One region of the Brevibacterium spongiae genome, then DNA from elsewhere that is predicted to be linked to it. Evidence: predicted binding sites of a transcription regulator. Region 1 holds the regulator's gene; each other region holds the start of a gene.
The links. The regulator HrcA, encoded in region 1, represses chaperone genes, less so after heat shock. The targets are predictions, from matches to a motif close to TTNGCACTCGNNNNNNNCGAGTGCNAA.

Region 1 (3,279 bases):
CAGGCGGGTCGCTCCGAGTCCGGGAAGTTTGACGACCGTGCCCGACTGGGTGCCGGCGGCGATGTTGAGGTCCTGGGTTCCGTCGAAGGTTTCGAACGGGATCGTCGCACCCAGGGTGGCCGCTGTCATCGGCACGGCCACTGCGGCACGGAGGTTGTCGCCGTCACGGTGGAAGACCTCATGGCGGGTGACCATGACCTCGACGAAGAGGTCGCCGGCGGGTCCGCCGCCGGGGCCGACCTCGCCCTGGCTGGAGAGCTGGATGCGGGTGCCGTCGGAGACTCCGGCGGGAATGCGGATCTTCATCGTCCGCTGCTTGCGCACTCGTCCGTCGCCCTGGCAGTTGAGGCAGGGGTTCGGGATGACTGTGCCGAAGCCGTGGCAGGAGTTGCACGTCTGGTTCGTGACCATCTGGCCCAGCAGGGTCCGGGTCATGCGCTGGACGCTGCCGGCACCATGGCACAGGCTGCATGTCTCGACCGAGGTGCCTTCCTGGGTTCCGGCACCGGAGCACGTGTCGCAGACGACGGCGGTGGTCACATCGAGGTCGACGGTGCCGCCGAAGGCCGCGGTCCTGAGGTCGATGTTGACCCCGACGAGCGCGTCCTTGCCGCGCTGGGTGCGTGGGATCGGGCCTGCCGCCTGTCCGCCTCCGCCGCCGAAGAAGGTTTCGAAGATGTCTCCGAAACCGCCGAAGCCGCCGCCGGCTGGGAAGCCCTGACCGTTCTCGCCGCCGCCCATGTCGTAGTTGCGGCGCTTCTCCGGGTCGGAGAGCACATCGTAGGCCAGTGAGATGGCTTTGAATTCGTCCTCGTGGCCGGGATTGACGTCCGGGTGGTATTTGCGTGCCAGCTTCCTGTACGACGACTTGATCTCAGCCGCAGAAGCATCCTTGGACACTCCGAGTGTTTCATAGTGATCGGCCACAGAAACTTCTCTCTCCCTGACGTAGTGGTGTTCTCTGTTCGTGGTGGTCCCGGCGCGTGTGCGCAGTCCTCACCGATGTGGTTGTGCCCGCTGCCGGGCGCCTCCGGCTCTGCCTGCCCAGGGGCCCTACCCTCGATCGAGAATCGAGGACACGTACTTCGCGACGGCTCGGACAGCCGAGATCGTCGTCGGATAGTCCATTCTGGTAGGACCGAGCACCGCCAGTCTGGCCGAGGAACCCGCGTCATGACCATATTCGGCGGCCACGACGGAAGTCGAACTGAATGATTCGTGAGTATTCTCACGCCCGATGCGCACGCTGATCTCGTCCTGGTCTTCGGCCATCGAGGTCAGCAGCTTGAGCAGCACCACCTGTTCCTCGAAGGCTTCGAGGATGGGGGCCATCTTCTCGCCGAACTCGTGACCCGAGCGGGCGAGGTTGGCGGTGCCGGCCATGATGATGCGCTCTTCGCGTGTGGCGGCGACGAGGTCGATGACGGCGGCACGGATCTGGCGAAGGCCGTTCTCGTCGCGGGCCTCGGACTCACTCGGACCGGGATTGGCACCGGCCGCCTCGGCGAGAGGTGCGGAGCCGAGGACCGCGGAGAGCTTGCGGCCGGCGAATTCGGTGTTGATCTGGTCACGCAGTCCGCGGATCGTGTCGTCGTCGACTGAGGCCGATGTGATGATGATCTTCTGTTCGACCTGTCCGGCGTCGGTGATGAGGACGACGAGGATGCGGCCGGGGCCGAGGCCGACGATCTCGATGTGCTTGATCCGGGCGCGGGAGACAGTCGGATATTGGATGAGTGCGACCTGGTGGGTCAGTCCCGACAGCACGCGCACGGTGCGGTCGAGCATTTCGTCGAGGTCGACGTCACCGTCGATGAGCTGGAAGATCGCCCGCCGTTCGGCGCTGGTCAGCGGTTTGAATTCGTCGATGCGGTCGACGAACATCCGATAGCCGAGGTCGGTGGGGATCCGACCAGCTGAGGTGTGCGGTTGGGCGATATAGCCCTCCTGCTCGAGCTGGGCCATGTCGTTGCGGATCGTCGCCGGAGAGACGCCGAGGGTGTGGCGCTGCACGATCGCCTTCGAGCCGACGGGTTCGTTGGTGGCGACGAAGTCCTCGACGATGGCGCGCAGCACCTGTGCTCGTCTGCTGTCATTCATCACGGACCTCCTCCCCGTCTCTGCTCCGCGCGCCGTGTTCCTGGCACACGATCCGCATGCCGACCTGACCGTGCCCGGTCTGGCACTCATCGCGTCTGAGTGCCAATTCTACGCCTCTCGCCTCTCGATTTCATTTCTGGGGCTGTCTTCCTCATTTCCGGGGCGGCCCGCGGGTCTGCGCGAGGTCCGGAGGCTCCTTGATTAGGGTAGGTGCCCGTGAATGCTTTTGATCGCTATGGACCCGATGTGCTCTCCGGCTCCTCACCGTCGTCTCACCGTCCGAAGAAGTCCCGTCCGGTCGAGCTCGGGCTGGGCATGGTCCTCGAGGATGCGATGAGCGGATACGTCGGCGCGGTCGTGGGTGCGGAGAAGACCACGTCCGGCGTCGTCGTCAAGCTCGAGGACCGCAACGGAAAGGTGCGTGCCTTCCCCTTGGGTCCGGGATTCCTGCTCGAGGGTCAGCCTGTCGATCTGCGGCTGCCGACGAAGAAGCCGGCGCAGACTCCGGGACGCACAGCCTCCGGATCGCGTGCCGTCGCCGGTGCGAAGGCGCGGGTGGCGCGCGGTTCGCGCATCTGGGTCGAGGGCAAACACGATGCCGAACTGGTCGAGAAGATCTGGGGCGACGATCTGCGCATCGAAGGCGTCGTCGTCGAGCCCCTCGGCGGCCTCGATGACGTCGCCGACAAACTCGCAGCCTTCGGCCCGGACCGGGAGCATCGGGTCGGTGTGCTCGCCGACCATCTCGTCGACGGGACGAAGGAATCGAAGATCGCCGAGGCGGTCCGCGCCGACCCGCGCTACCGCGATGTCGTCCACATCATCGGCCATCCGTATGTCGACATCTGGCAGGCCGTGAAGCCGCATGTCGTCGGCATCGGACAATGGCCGGTCGTCCCCCGTGGTGAGGATTGGAAGACGGGCATTCTGCGCCGGATCGGGTGGCCCCACGCCGACCACAGGGACGTCGCCCGCGGGTGGGTCCGCATCCTCGGGAAGGTGAACACGATCGCCGATGTCGAACCGACACTGTCAGGTCGGGTCGAGGAGCTCATCGACTTCGTCACTGTCGGCTGATCCTCAGTTGTTGCGAACCTGGAACAGGATCGGGTCTTTCGGATGCCTCCGGGTGCCGATGGCTGGGATAGTGTGAAACGACAAAGGCAGTGAAAGGACCAT
Region 2 (3,279 bases), 1.1 Mb from region 1:
TCGTCGATGGGCAACCCCGAATCGAAGGTCGCCGATCCGCCGGCTTCGGAATCGGCTTCGGCCGAACCCTCGCCGAGCGAGAGCGAAGTCAGCGTCGCTGATGACTCGCTCACCGTCGACGTCCTCAACGGCTCCGGCGTCTCGGGTGCTGCGAAGAAGTTCTCCGAAGCGGTCGACGAGAAGGGCTGGAAGCTCGGGCAGGTCGGCAACTACTCGACGAACCTCACCGATTCGACCGTGTACTACAACGGCGAGGAGAACGCCTCGCAGGCGAAGCTCGTTGCCGAATCGCTCGGCATTTCGGCCACGGAGGCATCGACGGACTTCGAAGCCGATGTCACGGTCGTCATCTGCTCGGACATCGCCGACCGGGGACCTGAGCCCAGCGGAGGCGAAGGCTCGGAGTGATCCGGGGCGACAGTTGTGAACAGGGCGAAAACCCTAAAGTAACGAATTTATAACAGTGTCGAGAGGCCCGGGGCGCAGTGTGTGCCTGCGGTAGAGTTGCATCAGCTAGGCAAGCACAGCACCTTGTGTTCTATTCGTGCTTCACCGAGATTATTCTCCCGAGGTCAATGAGAGAAATCGCGGGGTCAGTTGAGTTTTACTAGCTTCCGCATTCCAGATGCGGTCGCCAGGTCGCGGCTGAAATGCGGGATTTCAATGGCACTGCACTGTATGGAGAAGTAATGGCACAAGGTACCGTCAAGTGGTTCAACGCTGAAAAGGGCTATGGATTCATCACCCTCGAAGGCGACAACCAGGACGTGTTCGTTCACTGGAGCGCAATCCAGATGGACGGCTACCGCTCTCTCGAAGAGGGCCAGCAGGTTCAGTTCGAAGTTGGAGAAGGACAAAAGGGTCCTCAGGCGGAGTCCGTCACCCTCCTCTGAGACTGGCTGCTGACAGCACAGTTTTACAGATTTCTGATCCGCTGCACGGCGGTGTCCGAACGGCCATCCGGTCGACCGGCGCTGTTGTGCGTGGGGAAAGCGCCGAGCAGGCAACTGCCCGGCGCTTTTCAGTTCTCCGGGAGCGGCCCGCTTTGCTCCGGAAAGCCCACTTTCTTCTGTATGGATTTCGGAAGAAGGTGAGCCGTAAGCGGATGGTCTGCCGTGGAGAACGCTGCCTGGGTCGGTTCGGAGGGGATCGTGTCGGGCGACAGCACTGACTTGTGTGCGTCGCGGTGCGCGCCGCTGGCCCCGGCCGCGGGAACCGCCGCGTTGCCCGGCCGCGGGAACCGCCGCGTTGCCCCGCCGCGGGACTCGCCGCTCGCCCCGGCACGCGCCCCAGGCACTGTTTCGCGCTGAGCCGAACCCGCCAGCCGACTCCCGAGCGGCCCCGAGTATTCGCGTTTCGCGCCCACGGACGCCCATGACCGCAGACGGCCAATATTTGCACTCGCATGGGGAGAGTGCTAAATCTAGTACTGGTGAAAACCGATGGGTTCCCACCAGTTGTCTCGAGAGCGTGGTCCATATGTGGAATGGAACATGCGGACACACTCTCTGCCGTCGCGGGCGCTGATGACTGCTCTGGATACCCACTCCACTCCATCAGGGAGGATCTAAGCCACTATGGCAAAGATGATTGCATTCGACGAGGAAGCTCGTCGGGGACTCGAAGCTGGCCTCAACCAGCTCGCGGACGCGGTCAAGGTGACCCTTGGACCCCGCGGTCGCAATGTCGTGCTCGAAAAGCAGTGGGGCGCACCGACCATCACCAACGATGGCGTGTCCATTGCCAAGGAGATCGAACTCGAGGATCCCTACGAGAAGATCGGCGCCGAGCTCGTCAAGGAAGTCGCCAAGAAGACTGACGACGTCGCAGGCGACGGAACCACCACCGCTACCGTGCTCGCACAGGCTCTCGTCCGCGAGGGACTGCGCAACGTGGCAGCCGGTGCTGATCCGCTCAGCCTCAAGCGCGGCATCGAGAAGGCCGTCGAGGCTGTGACGCAGGTTCTGCTGAACAACGCCATCGACATCGAGACCAAGGAACAGATCGCCGCCACCGCTGGCATCTCCGCTGGAGATCCCGCAATCGGTGAACTGATCGCCGAGGCCATCGACAAGGTCGGCAAGGAAGGCGTCGTCACCGTCGAGGAGTCCAACACCTTCGGACTCGAACTCGAACTGACCGAGGGTATGCGCTTCGACAAGGGCTACATCTCCGGTTACTTCGTCACCGACACCGATCGCCAGGAAGCTGTCCTTGAGGATCCCTACATCCTCATCGTCAACTCCAAGATCTCGAACGTGAAGGATCTGCTGCCCGTCCTCGAGAAGGTCCAGCAGTCCAACAAGCCGCTGTTCATCATCGCCGAAGACGTCGAGGGCGAAGCCCTGGCCGTCCTGGTGCTGAACAAGCTCAAGGGCACCTTCAAGTCCGTGGCAGTCAAGGCTCCGGGCTTCGGTGACCGCCGCAAGGCTCAGCTCGCCGACATCGCCATCCTCACCGGTGGCCAGGTTGTGTCCGAGGAAGTCGGGCTCAAGCTCGACAGCGTGACCACCGATCTGCTGGGTACCGCCCGCAAGGTCGTCATCACCAAGGACGAGACCACCATCGTCGAGGGCGCAGGAGACGCCGAGGAGATCGCCGGACGGGTCGCACAGATCCGCGCCGAGATCGAGAACTCGGACTCCGACTACGACCGTGAGAAGCTGCAGGAACGTCTGGCCAAGCTGGCCGGCGGTGTTGCAGTCATCAAGGCCGGAGCCGCCACCGAGGTTGAGCTCAAGGAAACCAAGCACCGTATCGAAGATGCCGTGCGCAACGCCAAGGCTGCTGTGGAAGAGGGAATCGTCGCCGGTGGCGGCGTGTCCCTGATCCAGGCGGGCAAGACCGCTTTCGCCGACCTCGCACTCGAGGGAGACGAAGCAACCGGTGCCAACATCGTCAAGGTTGCCATCGAAGCTCCGCTCAAGCAGATCGCCACGAACGCCGGCCTCGAAGCCGGTGTGGTTGCCGACAAGGTCGCCAACCTCGAACCCGGATTCGGCCTCAACGCCGCAACCGGTGAGTACGAGGACCTGCTGGCCGCCGGCATCAATGACCCGGTCAAGGTGACCCGCTCTGCTCTGCAGAACGCTGCCTCGATCGCCGGTCTGTTCCTCACCACCGAGTCGGTCGTCGCCGACAAGCCCGAAAAGGCCGCAGCTGCAGACGCAGGTGCCGGCATGGACGGCATGGGTGGAATGGGCGGCATGGGCTTCTGATAGCCCCTGCTGTTCGATCGGCCGTGCCGGTGCCCGCGAGGGTGCCGGCACGGCCGTTTTC
Region 3 (3,279 bases), 810 kb from region 1:
GTCCGAGTCGGTGTTCTCGACCTCGGCGCGGATCTGGGCGACACGACCGGCAACAGCATCATCGGCACCGGCACCATCGATGATGGTGGTGTTGTCCTTGGTGACGGTGATTGTGCGGGCGTTGCCGAGCTCCTCCAGGGTGACCTGGTCGAGCTTCATGCCCATGTCCGGGGTGACGACCTGGCCACCGGTGAGGACGGCGAGGTCCTCGAGGATGGCCTTGCGGCGGTCACCGAATCCGGGAGCCTTGACCGCGGCGACGTTGATGATGCCGCGCAGCTTGTTGACGACCAGGGTCGACAGCGCTTCACCCTCGATGTCCTCAGCGATGATGAACAGCGGCTTGCCGGCCTGCTGCACCTTCTCGAGGACGGGCAGGAGCTCCTGGATGTTGGAGATCTTGCCCTGGTTGATGAGGATGAGAGCGTCAGAGAGCACAGCTTCCTGACGATCGGCATCGGTCACGAAGTGCGGCGACAGGAAGCCCTTGTCGAACTGCATACCTTCGGTGATCTCGAGCTCGACGGACGCGGCCTGCGACTCGTCGATCGTGATGACGCCGTCCTTGCCGACCTTGTCGAAGGCATCGGCGATGAGCTTGCCGATCTCCGGCGACTGAGCCGACAGTCCGGCGACGTGTGCGATCTCCGAGGAGTCGGCGACGTCGCGGGCGATGGTGCCCAGCTGCTCGGAGACAGCCTCGACTGCGGTCTCGATGCCGCGCTTGAGCTGTCCGGGAGCGGCGCCTGCTGCGACGTTGCGCAGTCCTTCGTTGACGAAGGCCTGAGCGAGAACGGTCGCGGTGGTGGTTCCGTCACCGGCGATGTCGTTGGTCTTGGTGGCGACTTCCTTGGCCAGCTGTGCGCCGAGGTTCTCGTACGGGTCGTCGACCTCGACCTCACGAGCGATGGTCACACCGTCGTTCGTGATCGTGGGAGCGCCCCACTTCTTGTCGAGCACGACGTTGCGGCCCTTGGGTCCCAGCGTCACCTTGACGGTGTCGGCCAGGGTGTTGACACCCTTTTCGAGTGCACGACGAGCTTCGTCGTTGAATTCCAGAGTCTTAGGCATTCGTCCTCCTGTCTGTGAAGTAGTTGTTCAGGGGATTCAGCCGATGACTGCGAGCACGTCGCGAGCCGAAAGCACGAGGAACTCTTCGCCTGCGTACTTGACTTCGGTGCCTCCGTACTTGGAGTAGATGACCTTGTCGCCGACGGCGACGTCGACCGGCACGCGGTTTCCGTTATCAGCAACGCGGCCGGGGCCCACTGCGACAACTTCGCCTTCCTGAGGCTTTTCCTTGGCGGTTTCGGGAATGACCAGACCACTGGCGGTAGTCTGCTCTGCTTCGACCTGACGGATGACAATCCGATCTTCGAGTGGCTTGATGGAGACCGACATTTCGGGCTCTCTCCCTTCGCTGGGTTCTATTTCATCGAGTCAGACGGCGGCTGCTGCCATGAACCTCTCGTCGTCGCGGGTGCCGAGCGATTCGACCGTCTCATGAAACTGGCACTCAATGAGTGCTAGTGCTAATTCTGACTCTAGAACGGCTTTAGCACTCGGTCAACTTGAGTGCCAACAATTCGTCATGCTCTGGGCGAAAGTTCAGATTGGGGCCCTGGCCGGCTCCGTCGGAGGCGAAGCCGGCCACCTGCGGAGGCGAGTTGCGGACGCTGCGTGCGGGATTCAAGGCCCGATTCCAACACGAAGTGTCCGGAACTCCATGACTCGGCTGCCAAAAAGCGTGGGCCCCGAGGATTTCTCCTCGGGGCCCACGCTCCTTGCTGACCGCCTCAGCTCAGTTGTCGATATCTGTTGTCAACGGCGGCCAGAGTTCACTGCAGATCAGGCGCAGGCCCACTGTCCCCAGCCGGCTTCGGCCTGGAGCTTCTTGGCGCGCTCGAACTGTTCCTGCGGGCTGGCATCGATCGGGTTGCCGCTGCCGCCCATGGCCTGCCAGGTGGCGAGCTTGAACTGGAACAGTCCGAAGTGGGCGTTATTCGACTTGTTCACTGCGCGCGGGTTGAACTCCGACTCGCACTTGGCGACCTGGTACCACTTGGAACCGGGTCCGCCGAGCATGGCCTTGATCTCCTCGGTGCTCATGGAGCCGCCGCTCGAACCGGAGTCGCCGCCGCCGGTGCTCGAATCACCGGAGTCGCCCGAATCGCCGGAGTCACCCGAATCGGAGCCGCCGGTGTCAGCCGGTTCTTCCTTCTTCTTGGTGCCCTGAACGACGACCTTGGCCTTGGGTTCGGAGAGGACCTTCTCGTCCTTCTTCTCCTTCTTGACCTCTTCGCCGTTGATGGTCTTGACCTTGTAGGTGACCTGCTTCTCGCCGTCCTTGCCCTCGGACTCGACCTTGGTCTCGCCCTCGTAGAGGGAATCGGACTTCTTGGTCTCGACCTTGGCCTTGATGGCCTGCTTGTCCTTGACGGTGTCATTCTTCACGCGGTTGACGGTGAGAACCTGGCCGTCGGAGACCTCAGCGGACATCGGCACGGACAGGAAGTCGTCTTTGTCGAGCTTGACGCCCGTATCCTTGAGCGCTTCCTTCGCAGTGCCCACAGCGGCCGAGACCTTGTGGTCCTTGCCATCGGCAACGACCGTGAGGTCCTTCGCCGTGGTCACATTGATGTCGTTGCCGTCTTCCTTCAGCCGCTGCTTGGCATCGGCGTTGAGGTCGGCGCCCTTGGCGTCGACTCCGAGATCGGCGAGTGCCTGACCGACAGTGTTGGCGTTGGTCCACTCGTTCGACTCTTTACCGTCGACGGAGAGCGAGACCTTCTTCGCGGTGTTGACGGTGATCGTCATGTCCCGGTCGACCTTCGTGCCGACGCCGGGCTTGACCTTGTCACGCTTATCGATATCGATGTCGTGGCTGTCGAGGATGTCACCGACGGTACCGCCGAAGGTGCGAATCTCCTCGGCCTGGCCGTTGACATCCAAGGTCACTGGCTTGTTCATGGAGACGACCGCGCCCGTGCCACCCACGAGTCCGGTAATGACGACTGCCTGTGCGGCAATCTGAACCTTGCGGTTCTTCAGAAAATCAATCACAAAAATATCCCTGAGCAGAGTTTATCGACCTGTTCACTGTAACCGATTCGTTACACCGCTGGCAAAATATCACGGAAATGTAACGTTGTGAGTTTCCTGAGGGCGTGTCTGACCTGGAATTCCCCGTGTTTTCGGGGCCGAATCCACCGTGATATTTCCTCGCCGAGGCGGCCCTGCCATCCGTTATCCCGCTCACAATCCGCGGCCTTCGCTCCG

Region 2: groL (chaperonin GroEL) is a predicted target of HrcA. The motif match lies at 1,395-1,421, and genes of this name have one in related genera.
Region 3: groES (co-chaperone GroES) is a predicted target of HrcA. The motif match lies at 1,556-1,582, and genes of this name have one in related genera.

The regions. Positions count from the first base shown of each region.
Region 1 covers NZ_CP093443.1:2,281,674-2,284,952, forward strand. Annotated here, with positions in the region: gene dnaJ (molecular chaperone DnaJ) at 1-927, opposite strand, end outside; gene hrcA (heat-inducible transcriptional repressor HrcA) at 1,054-2,100, opposite strand; gene L1F31_RS10400 (DUF3097 domain-containing protein) at 2,311-3,177, shown strand.
Region 2 covers NZ_CP093443.1:3,387,526-3,390,804, reverse strand. Annotated here, with positions in the region: gene L1F31_RS15300 (LytR C-terminal domain-containing protein) at 1-408, shown strand, start outside; gene L1F31_RS15295 (cold-shock protein) at 690-893, shown strand; gene groL (chaperonin GroEL) at 1,578-3,218, shown strand.
Region 3 covers NZ_CP093443.1:3,093,774-3,097,052, forward strand. Annotated here, with positions in the region: gene groL (chaperonin GroEL) at 1-1,071, opposite strand, end outside; gene groES (co-chaperone GroES) at 1,108-1,401, opposite strand; gene L1F31_RS13950 (resuscitation-promoting factor) at 1,849-3,063, opposite strand.